Regions from separate parts of the Vibrio sp. DNB22_10_4 genome, predicted to be linked through region 1. Evidence: predicted binding sites of a transcription regulator. Region 1 holds the regulator's gene; each other region holds the start of a gene.
The links. Region 1 encodes CRP, which controls carbon source genes, mostly activating them, when cyclic AMP is high. Its sites were predicted from a motif close to TGTGANNNNNNTCACA; they were not measured.
Positions count from the first base shown of each region.

Region 1 (4,774 bases):
GGACTGACCGAAGAGCGCATTAAGAACATGAAAAAGCTTTACGAGTTCGATGATTTGATCACTGCTCCGCTGCATGGATTTAAAAATGCCGACGACTACTATCAGCGCTGCTCTGGGCTACCTCGCCTAAGAGAAATCACCGTACCGACTCGGTTTATTCATGCCAAGGATGACCCCTTTATGACACACGAGGTCATTCCAACTTTTAGTCTTCCAAGCCATATCAATTACCAACTGCTTGACCGAGGTGGTCATGTCGGCTTTATGACGGGCAGTTTGCGACGCCCGCGCTTTTGGTTAGAAGAGAGCTTACCAAGCTACTACCGACACTTTATTGACTAGCCAAAAACAGCGATAGATCCCTTTGTGAATCAGCAGTGCTATAATCCTGCAGTCATAGAATTGAGAGGTATTTATGATCATCCCATGGCAACAGATTGACGCAGACACGCTAGATAACCTTATTAAAGAGTTCGTGCTGCGCGAAGGCACCGACTATGGTGAGTCGGAAATATCGCTAGATGATAAAGTTCGCCATGTTCGTAGCCAGCTCGAAAGCGGTGAGGCCGTCATCGTTTTCTCTGAACTGCACGAAACCGTCGACATTAAATCGCGTCGCTCGCTGTAATTTTTCGGTAGCTGCGCAAGTAGCTGCTATATTGAAAGGCTATTGAACTGAAATTGGCCTACAAGGTCTAACTCCTTATGTGAGTTAGCAAATTTATAACGACAATTACAAATACACAGGAAGTGTCATGTCAGCAAAACACCCGATCATTGCTGTAACGGGCTCCTCTGGAGCTGGAACCACCACAACGTCAGAAGCATTTCGCAAGATGTTCAACATGATGAGCGTCAAGCCTGCATTTATTGAAGGTGATAGCTTTCACCGTTTTACTCGTCCAGAGATGGACATCGAGATCCGCAAAGCCAAAGATCAAGGTAAACACATCAGCTACTTTGGCCCCCAAGCGAACGACTTCCCTGCGCTTGAAGAGTTTTTTCGCAACTATGGGCAAAATGGTACTGGCCAGTTCCGCCGCTACCTACACACCTTCGATGAGGCCGTGCCTTATAATCAAATGCCAGGCACCTTCACTCCATGGCAAGACCTACCTGAGAATAGCGATGTGCTGTTTTATGAAGGCCTACACGGCGGCGTTGTAGATGGCGATGTCAATGCTGCGCAGCACGTTGACCTGCTTATCGGCATGGTGCCTATCGTTAACCTCGAGTGGATCCAAAAATTCGTACGAGACACCCGCGATCGTGGTCACTCTCGAGAAGCGGTCACTGACTCAATTGTTCGCTCGATGGACGACTACTTAAGCTACATTACACCGCAATTTTCACGCACACACATTAACTTCCAGCGCGTCCCAACCGTGGACACTTCAAACCCGCTCAATGCGAAAGGCATTCCGAGTTTGGATGAGAGTTTTGTGGTGATTCGCTTGCGTGGTATCAAGAATGTCGACTTCCCGTACTTACTAGCGATGATTGATGGTTCGTTCATGTCACGTCACAACACCATCGTAGTGCCGGGCGGTAAGATGAGTTTTGCGATGGAGCTAATCGTCAGACCAATACTTCAGCAACTTATAGAAACGGGAAAAATAGGTTAGGAAATGTGAGCCAAATCAGCCTGTTTTTTTGTATCGTGATCATGTGCACAGTTTTGTATAGATAAATACGCTTTTGACACGATTAAAATCAAGAAAAGCGGCGCAAAAAAGGATACTATTTCTAGGAAATAGAAGATCGCTTGCGCCATCTTCAAAGTGCTTTTATGCTAGTAGGTCTTAACCAACGGGCTTGCTAACAAATATGGAAAGCAGCAAGCATACCCTGCAGAGGAAGTAAGATATATGGTTCTAGGTAAACCTCAAACCGACCCAACGTTAGAGTGGTTCCTTTCACACTGCCACATTCACAAGTACCCATCAAAGAGCACGCTTATTCATGCGGGCGAGAAAGCAGAAACGCTTTACTACATCGTCAAAGGCTCTGTAGCGGTACTGATTAAAGATGAAGAAGGCAAAGAGATGATCTTGTCTTACCTAAACCAAGGTGACTTCATCGGTGAACTTGGCTTGTTCGAAGAGGACCAAGAACGTACGGCATGGGTACGAGCAAAATCACCTTGTGAAGTTGCGGAAATCTCATTCAAGAAGTTCCGTCAGCTTATCCAAGTTAACCCAGACATTCTAATGCGCTTATCTGCTCAGATGGCAAGTCGTCTACAAGTGACTAGCCAAAAAGTAGGTGACCTAGCATTCCTAGACGTAACGGGTCGTATTGCACAGACGCTACTTAACCTAGCGAAACAACCTGATGCAATGACTCACCCAGACGGCATGCAAATCAAGATCACTCGTCAAGAGATTGGCCAAATCGTTGGTTGTTCTCGCGAGACAGTAGGTCGTATTCTTAAGATGCTAGAAGAGCAGAACCTAATTTCTGCCCACGGTAAGACAATCGTGGTTTACGGTACTCGCTAAGAGCACGTAACAAGATTTAAAAAGCCACCCTCGGGTGGCTTTTTTGTTTCAAATTTATCGTCACCCCTGCGCAGGAATGACGGGCCTTGAGATATCACCCTAACCCCGAATAGTCGTCACCCCTGCGCAGGCAGGGGTCTTCTTTAAGCGCGCACCAAGCCTCTAGTAGATTCCTGCCTGCGCAGGAATGACGGCGCTGTAGGGTTTATCGTTACTGATGCGTACTTTCAAAGATTTTATCTGCCGATGCAGCAACAAAACCTTGGTAAAAACTGCCATCGGCTAGCTGGTAACGTTTAGCAAACTCATAGAAGCCACCTGGAATCAACTGATCACCATCAGTAAATGCCACGGACACTTTGTCTGCCATGGTCGAGGATTGCTCTAGCAGCACCTCTGGTGAGCCTTTCACTTCCCCGCCCGATTCATTAATCGCAAACCCAGCATCACGAAGGTGCTGATTGACCTCAACTACTTCGGCAAAGCAGTCAAGCTGATTCACGCTCACCGTGAAGTGATTGGCGCCATAACCGTGAGCAGCAAGCCATGAGGCATACTCACTTTCTTGTGCCAACATTTGGAAGTCTTGATAGCTTAAGTCCCACAAACGGCCACCATATAAGAACTCAGCAGAGGAAAGCTTAGGGCTGTCCACCTGTGCCACTAACTTAGCCACGATATCTTGAAGCGATTGAGAGCACTCTTCTACTCGCAACTCGCTGATAAACACCTTAGGAAGCAAAGCATCGCTATGTTCTAGGTGTATCGCAGTCAGCTTTTTGGCTTCAAAGTCGTAATGGCCACTGACCTCGTAACCAAGATCTAGAAACGGCTTAGCTAGTGTGTCGATACCCAGTGGCGCGACATTAAAGGTTCGCAGCGCAATATGGTCATTGATAAGCGACTCATCTTCTCTAAGCAAGTCGTGCACCTTATGTGCCGATGGGCACAAGCGAGTGATATAGTCTTGCCACAAGTGGCCAAATAACGCGTCAACAGTCATAGCACGCTCCTTATAGTTCGATGCCAGGGCTTAAAGTCGCAGGAAGAACGGTGTTATCGCCCTCCATTGATGCCATAGGGTAAGCGCAGTAATCTGCTGCATAAAACGCACTTGGACGAAGGTTGCCAGACGCGCCCGGACCGCCAAACGGCGCATCACCACTGGCTCCTGTAAGCTGACGGTTGCGGTTTACAATGCCTGCTCGGATGTGGTCTGTGAAATATTGCCACTCCTCATCACGCTCTGAGATAAGCCCTGCCGACAAACCAAATCGGGTATCGTTGGCCAGCTCTACCGCTTGTTCAAGAGTTTCGTAGCGCACCAGTTGTAGCAGCGGCCCAAAGTACTCTTCATCAGGAAGCTCATCGATATCAGTGGCATCTAACAGTGCTGGCGTCACGAAGGCGGCTTTCAAGCGTTTTGCTTCTACTAGGCTCTTACCGCCTAGCTTCACCAACTCAGCTTGCGCTGCAATAATATGGTCAGCGGCCTGCTCTGAGATCTGCGGGCCCATAAATGGCGCAGGCTGTGCAAACGGCTCATCGATACGGATCTTATTAATAGCAGACACTAGGCTTTCTACTAGTTGATCACCTTTTTCACCAAATGGCACATAAAGGCGTCGTGCGCAGGTACAACGCTGTCCAGCACTGATGTAGGCCGATTGCAAAATGGTGTACACCGCCGCATCAACATCACCAAACGCTTCACTGACGACAAGCGGATTGTTACCGCCCATCTCGAGCGCCAGCATCTTGCCAGGCTGACCAGCAAATTGACGATGCAGGATATGCCCTGTGTTGGCGCTACCAGTAAACAGCACGCCATCAATGCCTTTCGAATCAGCAAGAGCGATACCCGTCTCTTTACCACCTTGAACAAGGTTAATAACACCGGCAGGCAGTCCCACTTCCTCCCAGATTTTCATTGCAAGTTCGCCGACTAGTGGAGTTTGCTCTGAGGGTTTAAAGACCACTGTGTTCCCTGCCAACAGCGCTGGCACGATATGGCCATTTGGCAAGTGTCCCGGAAAGTTATAAGGACCAAACACTGCCATAACACCAAGTGGCCTGTGACGGAGGACGATTTGGTTTCCAGCTGCTTTGCGTTGGTTCTCACCAGTGCGTTGATGGTAAGCACGTATCGAAATGGCAATTTTACCGGCCATCGCGCCGGCTTCAGTGCGGGTTTCCCATAACGGCTTGCCCGTTTCTTTGGCAATCGCAATAGCAATCTCTTCACTACGTTCTTTAACCTTGTCGGCAAACGC
Region 1 covers NZ_JBNNXW010000020.1:10,064-14,837, forward strand. The annotation lists gene ACVA6Q_RS22970 (hydrolase) at 1-342, shown strand, start outside; gene ACVA6Q_RS22975 (YheU family protein) at 416-628, shown strand; gene ACVA6Q_RS22980 (phosphoribulokinase) at 756-1,625, shown strand; gene crp (cAMP-activated global transcriptional regulator CRP) at 1,869-2,501, shown strand; gene ACVA6Q_RS22990 (2-oxoadipate dioxygenase/decarboxylase family protein) at 2,713-3,504, opposite strand; gene astD (succinylglutamate-semialdehyde dehydrogenase) at 3,515-4,774, opposite strand, start outside.

Region 2 (4,774 bases), on a different contig from region 1:
CTGGCGTAGAGCCAGTCATGTTTTGGAAGGTTTCGATTTGTGGGTTTGCGTATTTCGCACCTTGGCGGTAGCCACACTCGAACTTACGAATCAATGGGATATCCATACCACCAACGAAGCCTACTTTATCTGTCTTAGACGCTTTAGCGGCAAGCGCACCCACTAGGAATGAACCTTCGTGCTCTTTAAAGACGATAGATTGAACGTTTGGCTTGTCGACTACCATATCGATGATAGTGAATTGAATGTCTGGGAATTCAGTCGCGACTTTTTCAACAGCAGATGCCATGTTAAAGCCGACCGCCACGATTGGAGTGAAACCACGGCTTGCTAGACGGCGTAGGCCTTGCTCGCGCTGTGCTTCATTCTGTGGTTCAAATTCACGTACTTTGATGCCTTTGTCTGCATTGAAAACTTTAACACCGTTTTGGAATACAGCTTCGTTAAACGATTTGTCGAATTTACCGGCTGTATCGTAAACCACTGCTGGTTTTGCTGCGAATGCACCAAAAGAAGTTACTGCCACTGCAAGTGCAGACATTTTTAGAATAGTTTTTTTCACGATCAATTCCCTTATAGTGTCGAATGATGGGGCATCATTGACGTTTCGATAGGCTAGGCGATGTCCAAATTACTCGTGCCTAGAAAGTAGTCGTTTGTAAATATCTGAACAGTCATGCTGATAGCAAACCGTTCACTTTACAAACAATGTGCGACATTTTATCGTTTGCGTGTGCAAAAAAAACGCCTTGCATGGCAGCATTGAGGTGTAAGTCACAACTTAGTGACAAAACACTAACTATTACAGCTATTCTTTGTATATCGGGGCGCAACATCTTGTTATTGCAATCGATTACAATGTTTTTAGATGAAGGAGCGGAGCATCATGTTGAAGTTGTTCAAGAGATGGCTTGCTAGATATGATCAATGGTGTGAGTCACTTGGCTTAACACCAGAAAATAAGCGCAGTTGTGTGCCATACAAGAAAGAGCCGCAAGACGATGATAGATAGTCACTGTCATTTAGATTTACTTGCACAGCAAAAAGATTTGCAGCAAGTGCTAAGCGATGCGAAACAGCAAGGGGTCGAGAAAATCATTGTCCCTGCTATTAATGAAAGTAACTGGGCAACCGTTCAAATACTTAGTGAGCAGAATGAAGACATCTATTACGCACTCGGCTTTCATCCACAGTTTCTTGATGGGTTGAGTGAACACAGTCTGGATAATTTGGCCTCAAGGGTTGTCTCTTCAGTGCCTGAAAAGTGTGTCGCTATTGGTGAATGCGGTCTGGATTTCTACCATGGCCGGGAAAATGAAACGCTGCAAAAACAGTATCTCAACGCTCAGATTGATATTGCTAACCAGAGCCAATTGCCGATTTTACTCCATTGTCGAAAAGCGCATCAGGATCTGGTGGCGTTATTAAAACGCAATCCTCCTAAATATAGTGGTGTGGTTCATGGATTTAGCGGTAGCGTTCAACAGGCAATGGATTTCATCAAATTGGGGTTAAAAATCGGTGTTGGCGGTGTGATCACGTATCCAAGAGCGAAGAAAACACGCGCTACTATCGCCGCGATTCCGTTGGAAAGTTTGTTAATAGAAACGGATGCCCCTGATATGCCATTAAGTGGTTATCAAGGGCTTCCTAACGAACCCAAAATGGTAAACATGGTGCTAACGTCTTTAATTGAGCTGCGAAATGAATCTGGGCAAACGGTTGCCTCACAGTTATCAAATAATGGCAAATTGACGTTTAGATTTTGTGACTAAAAATGCGTTAATTTGTGAATTCGAAATCGTTTGCACTTGCTTTTTGTGATCCAGGTCGCAAATTTTAGTGTATCCCCCATGTGTTCAGGACGAAAGTGTGAGGGGGGTACTACTTTCTTTTCTGTGGGTTTGTATAATCGCCCCCGCTTTTGAGCTTCAAATTTTGTTACACGCCAAATTATTAATTATAAGGAAGTCATAAACTATGAGCCTGTTTATGAGCCTGGTTGGTATGGTCGCACTTATTGCAATCGCAGTACTGCTTTCTGACAACCGCAAAGCTATTAATATCAGAACCGTGGCTGGCGCATTCGCTATCCAATTTGCACTAGGTGCATTCGTTCTTTACGTTCCATGGGGACAAGAAGTACTACGCAGCTTCTCTGACGCTGTATCTAACGTTATCAACTACGGTAATGACGGTACGTCATTCCTATTTGGTGGCCTAGTATCAGGTAAAATGTTTGAAGTATTCGGCGGCGGCGGTTTCATCTTCGCTTTCCGTGTACTACCTACACTAATCTTCTTCTCTGCGCTTATTTCTGTACTTTACTACCTAGGTGTAATGCAGTGGGTTATCAAGATCCTTGGTGGCGGCCTGCAAAAAGCACTAGGTACTTCTCGTGCGGAATCTATGTCAGCAGCAGCTAACATTTTCGTAGGTCAAACAGAAGCACCTCTAGTGGTACGTCCTTTCGTACCTAAGATGACGCAATCTGAACTATTCGCAGTAATGTGTGGTGGTCTAGCTTCTATCGCTGGTGGTGTACTAGCAGGTTACGCATCAATGGGTGTGCCAATCGAGTACCTAGTTGCAGCATCATTCATGGCAGCACCAGGTGGTCTTCTGTTTGCTAAAATCATCAAGCCAGAAACTGAAGAGCCAGTTGATCAGCTACATGACATGAGTGCAGAAGGCGAAGACAAGCCAGCTAACGTTATCGACGCAGCAGCGGGCGGTGCATCAGCAGGTCTTCAACTAGCACTTAACGTAGGTGCAATGCTAATCGCATTCATCGGCCTTATCGCACTAGTTAACGGTATGCTTGGTGGCATCGGTGGCTGGGTTGGTATGCCTGAACTACGTCTAGAAATGATTCTAGGTTGGTTGTTCTCGCCACTAGCATTCCTACTAGGTGTGCCATGGTCTGAAGCGACTATCGCGGGTGAGTTCATCGGTATGAAGACCGTTGCGAACGAATTCGTAGCATACTCTCAGTTTGCCCCTTACCTAAGCGAAGCAGCGCCAGTTGTTCTATCTGAGAAAACTAAGGCAATCATCTCATTCGCTCTATGTGGTTTTGCGAACCTATCTTCTATCGCAATCCTACTAGGTGGTCTGGGTAGCCTTGCGCCTAAGCGTCGCGGTGATATCGCTCGCATGGGTGTAAAAGCAGTAATCGCTGGTACGCTATCTAACCTGATGGCTGCAACGATTGCAGGCTTCTGTCTAACTCTAGCTGGCATGTAATTGCTCGCGTTAGGTTAAACAGTATATAGACGCCATTATAAATCGCCCCGTAGCAAGATATTGCTGCGGGGCTTTTTTGGTTTTTGGGGACCAGAAAACCTCAATAGTCCTTTTGGGATAAGGGATGAATGATGGACAACGGAACTTTTTTGAGATACAAACCGTTTGCGTTTTAATCAGTACTACCGTTTTAGATATCGCTCCTATACTGTATAGGCTACTCAGTAACTCGTGATGTTTTTTCTTTATTGCAGACTCATGGGTTATACAGCCAGAGCCAGTTCTCACCCAGATAGGAATCAGGTGATCTTAACGAGCAGGTACTGTGCGGTGACAGGGATAGCAATTGGTAAGGCAGTGAGTTTGCCCTACCGAGTCTTCAAGGAACCAAGTCCGTTCATTTATTGCTGACGTGTTTGTCAGATAATTAATTGAATATATTGACCGGAGATAGAAATGAGCGATTTAAAATCAGCAGCTCTACGTGCACTTAAACTTATGGATCTAACCACGCTAAATGACGACGACACAAACGAAAAAGTGATCGCACTATGTCACGACGCGAAAACCGCTGTGGGTAACACAGCAGCGATCTGTATTTACCCTCGCTTTATTCCTATTGCTAAGAAAACCCTTCGCGAACAAGGTACGCCAGAAGTACGTATCGCGACGGTAACGAACTTCCCACACGGCAACGATGACATCGAAATTGCTGTAGCAGAAACCAAAGCAGCAGTTGCTTACGGCGCAGACGAAGTAGACGTAGTATTCCCATACCGCGCACTTATCGCTGGCAACGAAGAAGTGGGTTTTGAGCTAGTGAAACAGTGTAAAGAAGCGTGTGGCGACATTCTTCTGAAAGTGATCATCGAAACCGGCGAGCTAAAAGAAGAAGCTCTGATCAAGAAAGCATCAGAAATCTGTATCAAAGCAGGCGCTGACTTCATCAAAACCTCAACAGGTAAAGTGCCAGTTAACGCAACGCCAGAATACGCTCGCATGATGCTAGAAGTTATCCGCGATATGGGCGTAGCAAAGACAGTTGGTTTCAAACCTGCTGGCGGCGTACGTACTGCAGAAGATGCAGCAGCGTACCTAGCAATGGCAGACGACATCTTAGGCGCAGACTGGGCAGACAACATGCACTACCGCTTTGGTGCATCAAGCCTACTGACCAACCTACTGAATACATTAGAAGTAACTGACGAGACGGCGGATCCTAGCGCTTACTAAGTTACTTTGCGGGAGTGTAGGTCGTTGGTTCTGCGCTTTCACCCCCTCTAGCTCCCCCCTTATTAAGGGGGAGAACCACTGCTCGTTACTGACGTAACGTTGCACTTTTTTATAAGGCGATGCGAAAGCGAGCCAGTGGTTCCTCCCCTTAATAAGGGGAGGCTAGGAGGGGTAAAATCCACCACTCCCAAATCCCGCAACTTCTACCCTACACTTATTCTGTACTTCAGCACTTCGCTGTGGAGGCACTAATGTATTTACCACAAGAAATTATTCGTAAAAAACGCGACGGTCA
Region 2 covers NZ_JBNNXW010000002.1:358,451-363,224, reverse strand. The annotation lists gene ACVA6Q_RS09725 (BMP family lipoprotein) at 1-562, opposite strand, end outside; gene ACVA6Q_RS09720 (DUF5363 family protein) at 887-1,012, shown strand; gene ACVA6Q_RS09715 (TatD family hydrolase) at 1,002-1,775, shown strand; gene ACVA6Q_RS09710 (NupC/NupG family nucleoside CNT transporter) at 1,981-3,246, shown strand; gene deoC (deoxyribose-phosphate aldolase) at 3,703-4,479, shown strand; gene deoA (thymidine phosphorylase) at 4,731-4,774, shown strand, end outside.
Region 2: the regulator CRP is predicted to act here: its motif matches at 1,820-1,835, upstream of ACVA6Q_RS09710 (NupC/NupG family nucleoside CNT transporter).

Region 3 (4,774 bases), on a different contig from region 1:
AATGTGGGTTTTAATCGTTGTGCCTGCAACATCCAACTCTTGAGCAATTTGCTCGTTGCTGAATCCAGAGTAAATCAATCCAAGAACCTGCCACTCACGCTGGGTCAGAGGGCTAGTACGTACTAACTCAGGGATATTAGGGTGGTTGACCAGCTTCTCGACAAACTCTTCGTTAAAGTGCACTGAGCGGCTACGCTGAGTGGTGTTGATGTCTTTCATTAGCAGTTGAGCGCGGTGACGCTCAAGATCACCAAGATCGGACTTCGACACTAGGTTAGCCAGCAAGTGCCCAATAGTTGCGCCATCAATCAGGAAGTTGCCAATCATGCCTGTTTGGTTAGTCAGTACTAACGCTTCTTTCAGAAGTTGTTTGGCCTGGTCTTCATTCTTGCTGTGCACATTGAGGATCGCTTCGACAATCAGGTTACGATTGCGATCGGTCACTAACTGATGCTTGCTCGCTTCTTGCTCTAGGAAGTTCAGCGTGCTTTGCGCTTGCTCATACTGTCCCAACTGGATCTGCGCACGGGCAATATTACGCCACTGCAACTGAGAGAAGTGATTGCATGCTTCGTCTGGACGAGTAGCGGTTTCTAGCCACTGTTCAATTGATTCCATGTCGTTTCTTGCTTGCCAGTACAGCAGTAGTGACAATGAAGCATTCGCCGTCCAATCAACGTGATAGGTAGATTGTTTGATGAGGTGTTGAATTTGCTCAATCACCTTCGAGGCTTTGTCTAGCTCACCACGACCGATAGCAATACGAGCAATCATGGAGTAGCTGTGCAGATGTTTACTTGGGTCGATGTTACCCAGTACGTCGATGCCTTTGTAAGCGCACTCTTCGGCCTCATCAAGGCGATTCCAACACCAAAGCACTTGTGCACGAACGCGCAATAGAAACTCGTGCAGTGGGACTTGGTGCAGTTGCTGCTCTTCAATGAGTTTAAAGGCGCTTTCTTGGATCTCGAACGCGGCTTGTACATAACCTTGAGCGATCAAGATTTCACTTTGTTGTAGCTGTGCCCACAAGGCTTGATGATACACGTGATATTGACGCGCCAGCTTTTCAGTCTGCTGCATCATCGACAGTGCGCGGCTGAGATTACCAATCACGTGGTTCACCTCACCAACGACTGAGGTAGCGACAATACGACTGCGATATTCCGAATGGTCGAGCTCGCTCAGTGCGAGTTCAGCTAGCTCGATGGCTTGGTCTGGTGAGTTTTGGTTGATTGCCACCTGAGCACGAAGCGCGTGGAATTCGCCTTCTTCTTTTTTGCTCAAATTGACTTTGCGCGCGGCCATTTCTTCACCAGCTTTGGCAATCAGCTCGCCCACTTCATTGTATCGGTGTTGGCTCTGTGCCAACCAAGCTTGCAATACACATAGCTTCGGCTGACTGTAAAGCTGATCAGCACTTAACACACCAATGGCATCTTCCAGGGTGGTTAATTCGCCGTGGTTAAACATCTTCCAGCCAAACTCCAGCAAGATACTCGCCACCAAATCTGCGTTGTTAGCAAGGCGCGCGTGGCGTAGTGCTTGGTGAGGGACTTTCTGTTCTAGCCAAGCGTTAGCCGCGGCTAGGTGCAAGTCGTTCTCTTGCTGTGGAATTCGTGCTTTACGTTCGTGCGATAAGAACTCAGCAAATAAGTTATGGAACCTAAACCAGTTGTTCTCTCCCTCTAATGGATAGATGAACAGACCAAAGCGGTTGAGTGACTCGATCATACTGAGTGCGTCGTCACGTTTGGTCAGTGCGGTGACTAAGTTGTCATTGAAGTGATCAAGCACCGAGCACTGCATTAAGAAATGACGGGTTTCTTTATCAAGTAGATCAAACACTTCTTCAACAAGGTAGTCCCAAAGGTGTGCGTGATTGAACTGAGAGATAGTCTCTACCGATTGGGCCAGTGTGCGCTTTTGATGTTGTGCTTGAAGGGCGAAAAGCTGCAGTGCCGATGGCCAGCCTTCCACATAGGTGCGAAGCGTATTCGCGGTTTCGTTATCGATCTCACTGGCAAGGCGCTGGCTAAAGAAACGCGTGGTTTCTTCAGTATCGAAGGCAAGCAACTCGTTACCAATTTCAATCATGAGATCGCGAACGCGCAGGTTCGCTGTACCCAGTGGTGGGTTACCTCGGCTGGTGACGACCAAAGTAATGTTGTCTGGCATGTGCTTTAGGAAAAAGCGCATTGCTTCATGGATGTCTTCGTCGCTGATGAGGTGGTAGTCATCCAGAACGATATAACACTCATGGTGGTAGCTGGTTAGTTCAGCGAACACCTCGCTAAACAGGGAATGCAAAGAAGAAAACTGTCGGCGCTCTGCCAACTTTTGCGCATTTGGGCAACTGTTGCTGGTGGCTTTGTTGATGGCTTGCAGCAGGTAGTTGACGAAGCGAAATGGGTCATTATCACTTTCATCAATGCTGTACCAACCTACATGAGGTTTGTCCGAGAGCCATTGAGCGGCCATGGTGGTTTTGCCGTAACCGGCTGGCGAGCGAAATAATACCAGTTTATAGAAAGGCGCCTGTGCAAGCAGGTCTAAAACTCGAGGACGAACAATGGCATTGTGTAAGCGGCCAGGTCGAGTCAACTTTGAAGGAATCCACATGAGTTATTTCCTACGATTATTATTTTCAATGCCCTTGGGGTGGAGGGCGTGTTTACCACAGCTTTGTTGAGCCAGCTCGAAGATATAAAACAGTAGGTTATACAGTTTTTGATCAAGCGCTCGGTTTTGATTATTGTGTGGTCAATCCCTCGACTACGCCTCGGATTTGTGATCTCTGTCACTATATCCTTGATGTGGTAGGGGAGATTGGTCTGCCATGTATACAAAATTTTGGGAAATTTTGATTCTTTTTTGCGGGTAACTGTGATCTTCACAACAATTTTTGTAATTAGTTATCCGCCGGATAGTATTTCTTTCTTAGTTCGTGGCTAGATTAAAAACTGAGCTTGGCGTGATCGCAATCACCTGAAAAAACCGAATCAGAGAGCGGAATGGGAGATCGATCACTAAGTGGAGGGGAGTACGCCCTCTACGCCCTCCTCACTCATCCTCCAGGGAGTCGGACTTAGGAGGATGTTTATGGATACGTCACCATGCACGATATGTGACAGATGGATAAAACTTGAAAGTGAGATTTCGTAATGAAACCTGCGCAACAGAAAAAATTTGATAAAGCTTCTTTCCAAGAAAGTGTTAAAAAACACCTATCAGCAACGTATGCAACGACAGTAGAAACTGCGACAGAACGTCAGTGGTATCTAGCAATGGGTCGTGCGCTTGCTGAGCTAACGACTTTTGACCTGCTTGAAACTGAAGCGGACGAGCGCATCAAGGGCGCGAAAAGTGTTAACTACCTATCTCTAGAATTCCTAATCGGTCGTCTAACAGGTAACAACCTAATCAGCATGGGTCTGTACGAGCAAGTTACAGATGCAATGGCTGAACTAGGTCACAACCTAACTGACCTTCTAGAAGAAGAGCGTGACCCATCACTTGGTAACGGTGGTCTAGGTCGTCTAGCAGCATGTTTCATGGATTCATGTGCAGCTCAAGAATTCCCAACTGTAGGCTATGGTCTTCACTACGAATACGGTCTATTCAAGCAGTCATTCGAAGATGGTCGTCAAAAAGAAGCGCCTGATGCATGGCGTGCTGTTGAAGGCTACCCGTGGGAAGTCGCTCGTCCAGAGCTTGCACAAGAGATTGGTTTCTTTGGTCACGTTGAAGTTGTAAACGTTGATGGCAAAGAAGTACGTCAATGGGTTCCTGGTATGTCTGTAAAAGCAATGCCTTGGGATCTTCCAATTGTTGGTTACGAGTCAGATACAGTTTACCCACTGCGTCTTTGGGAATGTCAGGCAATTGCTCCATTCTCTCTAGAGAGCTTCAACAATGGTGATTACTTCGAAGCACAGCACGCGCTAATCGATGCGGGTAACATCACTAAGGTTCTATACCCGAACGATAACCACGAGAAAGGTAAGACTCTGCGTCTAATGCAGCAGTACTTCCACTCAGCGGCGTCTGTACGTGACATCCTACGTCGTCACGAAGCAGCAGGTTACACGCTAGCGGATCTTCCTAAGCAAGAAACCATTCAGCTTAACGATACGCACCCAACCATTGCTATCCCTGAACTGATGCGCATCCTTCTAGATGAGAAAGGTTTGAGCTGGGATGAGGCGTGGGCGATTTCTTCTAAGACTTTCGCATACACAAACCACACTCTACTTCCAGAAGCACTAGAGACTTGGTCTGAGTCGCTAATCCAGCGTCTACTTCCACGTCACATGGAAATCATCTTTGAAATCAACCACCGCTTCCTACAAGAAGTACGTGCAATGTGGCCTGGTGATGGTGAGAAACAAGCGAAGCTTTCTATCATCCAAGAAGGTTTCCACCGCATGGTTCGTATGGCTAACCTATGTGTTATCGGTTCATACGCAGTGAACGGTGTAGCAGCACTTCACTCTCAGCTAGTGAAAACAGATCTGTTCCCTGAATTCCACGAGATGTACCCAACTCGTCTACATAATGTAACGAACGGTGTGACACCACGTCGTTGGTTGAAATTCTGTAACCCAGGTCTATCGGCTCTTATCACTGAGAAGATTGGTTCTGAGTGGCCAGCTAAGCTTGAGCAGCTGGAAGGTATCGCGAAATTCGCTGATGACGCTAAGTTCCAGAAAGACTACATGGCTGTTAAGAAGCAGAACAAACAGCGTCTAGCTGACTGGGTTAAAGCGAACAT
Region 3 covers NZ_JBNNXW010000001.1:330,303-335,076, forward strand. The annotation lists gene malT (HTH-type transcriptional regulator MalT) at 1-2,622, opposite strand, end outside; gene ACVA6Q_RS01335 (glycogen/starch/alpha-glucan phosphorylase) at 3,165-4,774, shown strand, end outside.
Region 3: the regulator CRP is predicted to act here: its motif matches at 2,790-2,805, upstream of malT (HTH-type transcriptional regulator MalT).

Region 4 (4,774 bases), on a different contig from region 1:
GATTACAGATGGAAACGGAATCGTTACTTACAACAGTACCTTGCCAGCGGAGCTGTCCGTTGATTGCTAGATTCTTGGTTAGGTAATATTCAACCCCACCAAAAATGCTGGCGGCAAAGCCTGTGTGAGATTTCGTCCACTGGCCTGACGTATGAGAGGCGCCTAATCCTGCACCGATATAAGTCTGAGTACTTTCTCCGATTTGATACTCGGCACTGCTCTGAAACTGAAGGTATTGGATTGTAGTATCAAGGTTTAGGTTATCGAGAGAGGAATCTTGTCTTGAATAAAAAGCACCCATTCTTCCATTTCGAAACGGGAATTCGATAGCCAATGCCAAATTTGCGGAAGGAGAAATATCATAGTTGGTACCGTCTGCGGTCTCAGCTCCGCCACCCAAAGAGTAACCAATAAATGGGGTCACTATGATGGTTGCATTGCAGTGAACGCTAATAAAAACCGCAGTGGTGATGGCGATCACACGAGTCAGTGTTTTGGTGGCTCCAGTAGTAGGGTATGAACGCATTTCTTACTCCTAAACAGAATATCTGTTTTTCAAATCACATTTCTTCTACTAGTTTTAATCATAGTGTGACTCTAACGCCATAATTTTTAGGTGGTTATTTTAAGATTGTAAATGTGTGTCACAATGGTAACTGAAATGTTACAAAAGGAGAGGTTATGGAGTACGATCTAAAGTTAGCACTCACAATCACAACTATTGCGTTTAGTACGATTATTGCTTTTGGTGCTATCGCTATCTTGTCAGTTTAGACAACGATATGGCGAACGCAGGCTTAGTAACCAATGCCCGCACCGTCATCGACTATCAACAATTTGGTAAATATGTAGACGGGAAAACGGCGTTAGTGGCACAAGGTGGAGGTCAACGTGGCATCTTCACATCAGGTGTGCTCGACGCCTTTTTATTGTCTAATTTCGACCCCTTTGATGAGTTTTACGGCACATCAGCAGGGGCCTTAAACATTTGCGCATTCCTTTCCCGTCAAGCTGAGCTTGGTAAGTCATTTATCCTAGATTTAACTACGGATCCTGAGTTTTTTCATTTATTTCGCTTTATGCGTCGCAAGCAATATCTCAACCTTAAATGGGCGCTGGATAAGATTTGTGATTATCCATACAAACTCGATATCGATATGGGGCGACGAGTAGTGGGGCATCGGCGCGCTTTTGCGGCGACCACCGACGTGAATACGTTAAAAGATCATTACCTGCCTATGCTGCAAGAGGATTGGTATCAAGTATTGATGGCCACTAGCGCCATCCCTACATTGTTTGAAGGCACCGTTGCCCATCAAGGAAATGAGTTTATTGATGGAGGAGTCTCGGCTTCCATCCCTGTTCAGCAAGCGTGGCGACAAGAGTGTCGGAGTATTATCGTTATTCGAACCGAGCAGTATGTTACCGAAGAACCCAAGCTTGTAGAGGATGAACCCGTCGCGACAGAATCACCCACTTGGCTAAGAGATTCGTTAAACAACTTGCAGTTGCAATGGCAAGATAAAGTCGATCAGTGGTCAAATGACTGGGGCTCTTTTTTTGAAAGTCGTCAGGCAAAGGCTGACACATTAAAGCACGCTGAGCACCTTAAGCTGATCAATGGTGGACGGTGGCTGTTTGGCGCTGGAGATATCTATCGCCTTAGTCACTTATTTGGAGAACGTTTTGATTCTGGACTTGCCGACATGTTAATGGTGCACTATCAGACGTATTCGCTGACCAGTGAATTTTTAAAGACTCCACCGGATGATTGTTTCATTTGGCAAATAGCGCCTGATCAGCCACTTAAGACATCGTCGCTACTTAGTGATGTCGACGACATTTTACACGACTATCAAGTTGGTTTAGACGCCGGTTTCCGTTTTGTTGAAAGCTATAATTTTGCAAAACGACACAAAGCACTATTTAGTAGCAATACCGATCTCTGGCAACCCCACCAAGCCAGCTAACCTCTTAGAGTATTGACAAATTCGCAAGTTATTAATTGGTGCTAAATAAGTGCCATATAACGTAACAAGTCATTAAAAACAGGTGGTTAATAATCGAACAGTTATACCGCAAACTGTGACAGACCCTATGAGCGTAACTTGATACGTGCCCCAAAGATCCATCTATATGCGTGATATTTGTCACGGCAATCTTATAAACTGCTTCACAATTACTTCGCAAAGTAAAAAAATTAACAGGTTGTTGTTTTTTGGAGTTCAAAATGTACATGGCTCAACCCGGGCACATTGATCATATCAAGCAGATCAATGCTGGTCGTGTGTATAAACTGATAGACCAATTTGGGCCTATTTCGCGTATCGACCTATCTAAATTAAGTGATTTAGCACCTGCTAGTATCACAAAAATTACGCGAGAACTCATTCAAGCACATCTAATTCATGAGACGGCGGTTCAAGAAGCAACCAGCCGAGGCCGCCCTGCGGTTGGTTTACAGACCAATAATCAAGGTTGGCAATTCCTCTCTATGCGTCTAGGTCGTGGTTACCTATCTATTGCGCTGCACGAGCTTGGCGGCGATGTTCTTATTGATACCAAAATTGAAATTCATGAAATGGATCAAGAAGACGTGCTCGCTCGTTTGTTGTATGAGATTGAAGACTTTTTCGAAAGCTACAGCGAGCAGCTCGATCGTGTCACCAGCATCGCGCTTACGCTTCCGGGGTTAGTGAACTCTGACAAGGGCATCGTTCTGCAGATGCCTCATTACAATGTTAAGAACCTTAATGTTGCTGAAGAAATATTCAAAGTAACTGGATTGCCAGTCTTTGTGGCGAACGACACCCGAGCTTGGGCTCTGGCTGAGAACTTATTTGGGCATTCTCAGGACTGTGATAACTCTGTACTGATTTCCATTCACCATGGTCTTGGTGCGGGTATCATCCTAGATGGTCGAGTATTGCAAGGGCGCCACGGTAACATTGGCGAACTAGGTCATATCCAGATTAATCGCCAAGGCAAGGATTGTCATTGTGGCAATACTGGGTGCCTTGAGACGGTCGCGAGCTCTCAGGCAATCCGCGACGAAGTCACTCAGCGACTGGCAAAAGGTGAAGCATCGATACTATCCGAATGCGAAGAGATATCGGTAGAAGCGATTTGCGAAGCGGCAGTAAAAGGTGATGCTCTTGCTATCAATGTGATTGAAAAACTTGGCGAGCACCTTGGCAGTGCGATTGCGATTGTGATTAACCTGTTCAACCCAGAGAAGGTACTGATTGGTGGCGTCATCAACCAAGCCAAAGACATACTTTATCCTGCGATCGAGCGCTGTATTGCCAGTCAAAGTTTGCCGGTTTATACCGAAGATCTTAAATTGGTCGAGTCACGCTTTTATAAGCAAGCGACGATGCCAGGTGCAGCCTTGGTCAAACAAGCCCTATATGATGGCCTGTTGTTAATGAAAGTTATTGAAGGATAACGCTTTTCACACTCTTTGCTGACGGTCATATTTTTGCTTGTTCAGACAGTAAACTTCTTGTGCTTCCTGCCGATAACATGAGATAAGAAATTGTTATAGTTTTTGCCAAGGAAGCCTCATGTCGAGTGTATTGAGTTCTGTTGACCAGCGTACCCAATTGGTGGGTGAAAATAGACTTGAGCTGTTGATGTTCACGCTGAACAGTCGCCAGACTTTTGCTATCAATGTTTTTAAGGTTAAAGAGGTGCTTAAGTTGCCTCCTTTAACTCAGCTTCCTGGTTCACATCCCAGCATCCGTGGTGTCGCCTCCCTTCGTGGTGAATCCCTGCCGGTCATTGATCTGCGTCGTGCCATTGGTTTTCCTACCTTGCAGGAAGAAGCCGTACAAAACCTTATTATCACCGAATACAATCGCACCGTTCAGGGCTTCCTAGTCGGTGAAGTGAAGAATATCGTTAATACCGCTTGGACTGAGATCCAACCGCCGCCACGCACTGTCGGACGTTCTAATTACCTCACCGCTATCACTAAAGTTGAAGAAGCGGATGGCGTGAGTCTGGTTGAAATCATTGATGTTGAAAAAGTTTTGGCTGAGATCATCGACTACGACATTGCCATTTCCGAAGAAACCTTAGATCGCGCTCTATTGCCTCACTTGGCTGGTAAGAAAATATTGATTGTTGATGACTCATCAACGGCTCGTCATCAGGTCAAAGCGACGCTTGCTCAGCTTGGTGTGGAAATCATCGAGTGTTTTGATGGTTTAATGGCACTGAACTTGCTCAAGCAGTGGAGTGATGAAGGTATTGATGTGTGTAGCGAACTTCTGATGATGATCACCGACGCCGAAATGCCAGAAATGGATGGCTACAAACTCACACATGAAGTGAGAAGCGATCCGCGTATGAAAGATCTGTTTATCACTTTAAATACTTCTCTTAGTGGTAGCTTCAACGATGCAATGGTAGAGAAAGTTGGGTGCGATCGTTTCATTTCTAAATTTCAGCCTGACTTGTTGGTAGATGTGGTTCAGCAGCGTATTCGTCGCGATTTATAATTTTGCGTTGCAAAATAATGTACGACATACGGTAAGGTTTGGTCTATAATTAAACGATATCTAATGAGAGTTACTCTTAGATACGCGCAATATAATTTACTATCAGCTAAAGGTTGTTCCATCAGAATGATATGGTTAACGTCGAAGGTCTTAATGACTTTGAGTTTACTCATCTACAAGGAATGGAAGAAAAGACGTACGGAAGCGGCAGTAAAAATGGATGTATAATCCAAGCGATTTAAAAAAGCGGGAACGTCGGTTCCCGCTTT
Region 4 covers NZ_JBNNXW010000004.1:121,757-126,530, reverse strand. The annotation lists gene ACVA6Q_RS13310 (outer membrane protein) at 1-526, opposite strand, end outside; gene cydH (cytochrome bd-I oxidase subunit CydH) at 682-774, shown strand; gene ACVA6Q_RS13300 (patatin-like phospholipase family protein) at 783-1,970, shown strand; gene mlc (sugar metabolism global transcriptional regulator Mlc) at 2,231-3,448, shown strand; gene ACVA6Q_RS13290 (chemotaxis protein CheV) at 3,567-4,505, shown strand.
Region 4: the regulator CRP is predicted to act here: its motif matches at 2,140-2,155, upstream of mlc (sugar metabolism global transcriptional regulator Mlc).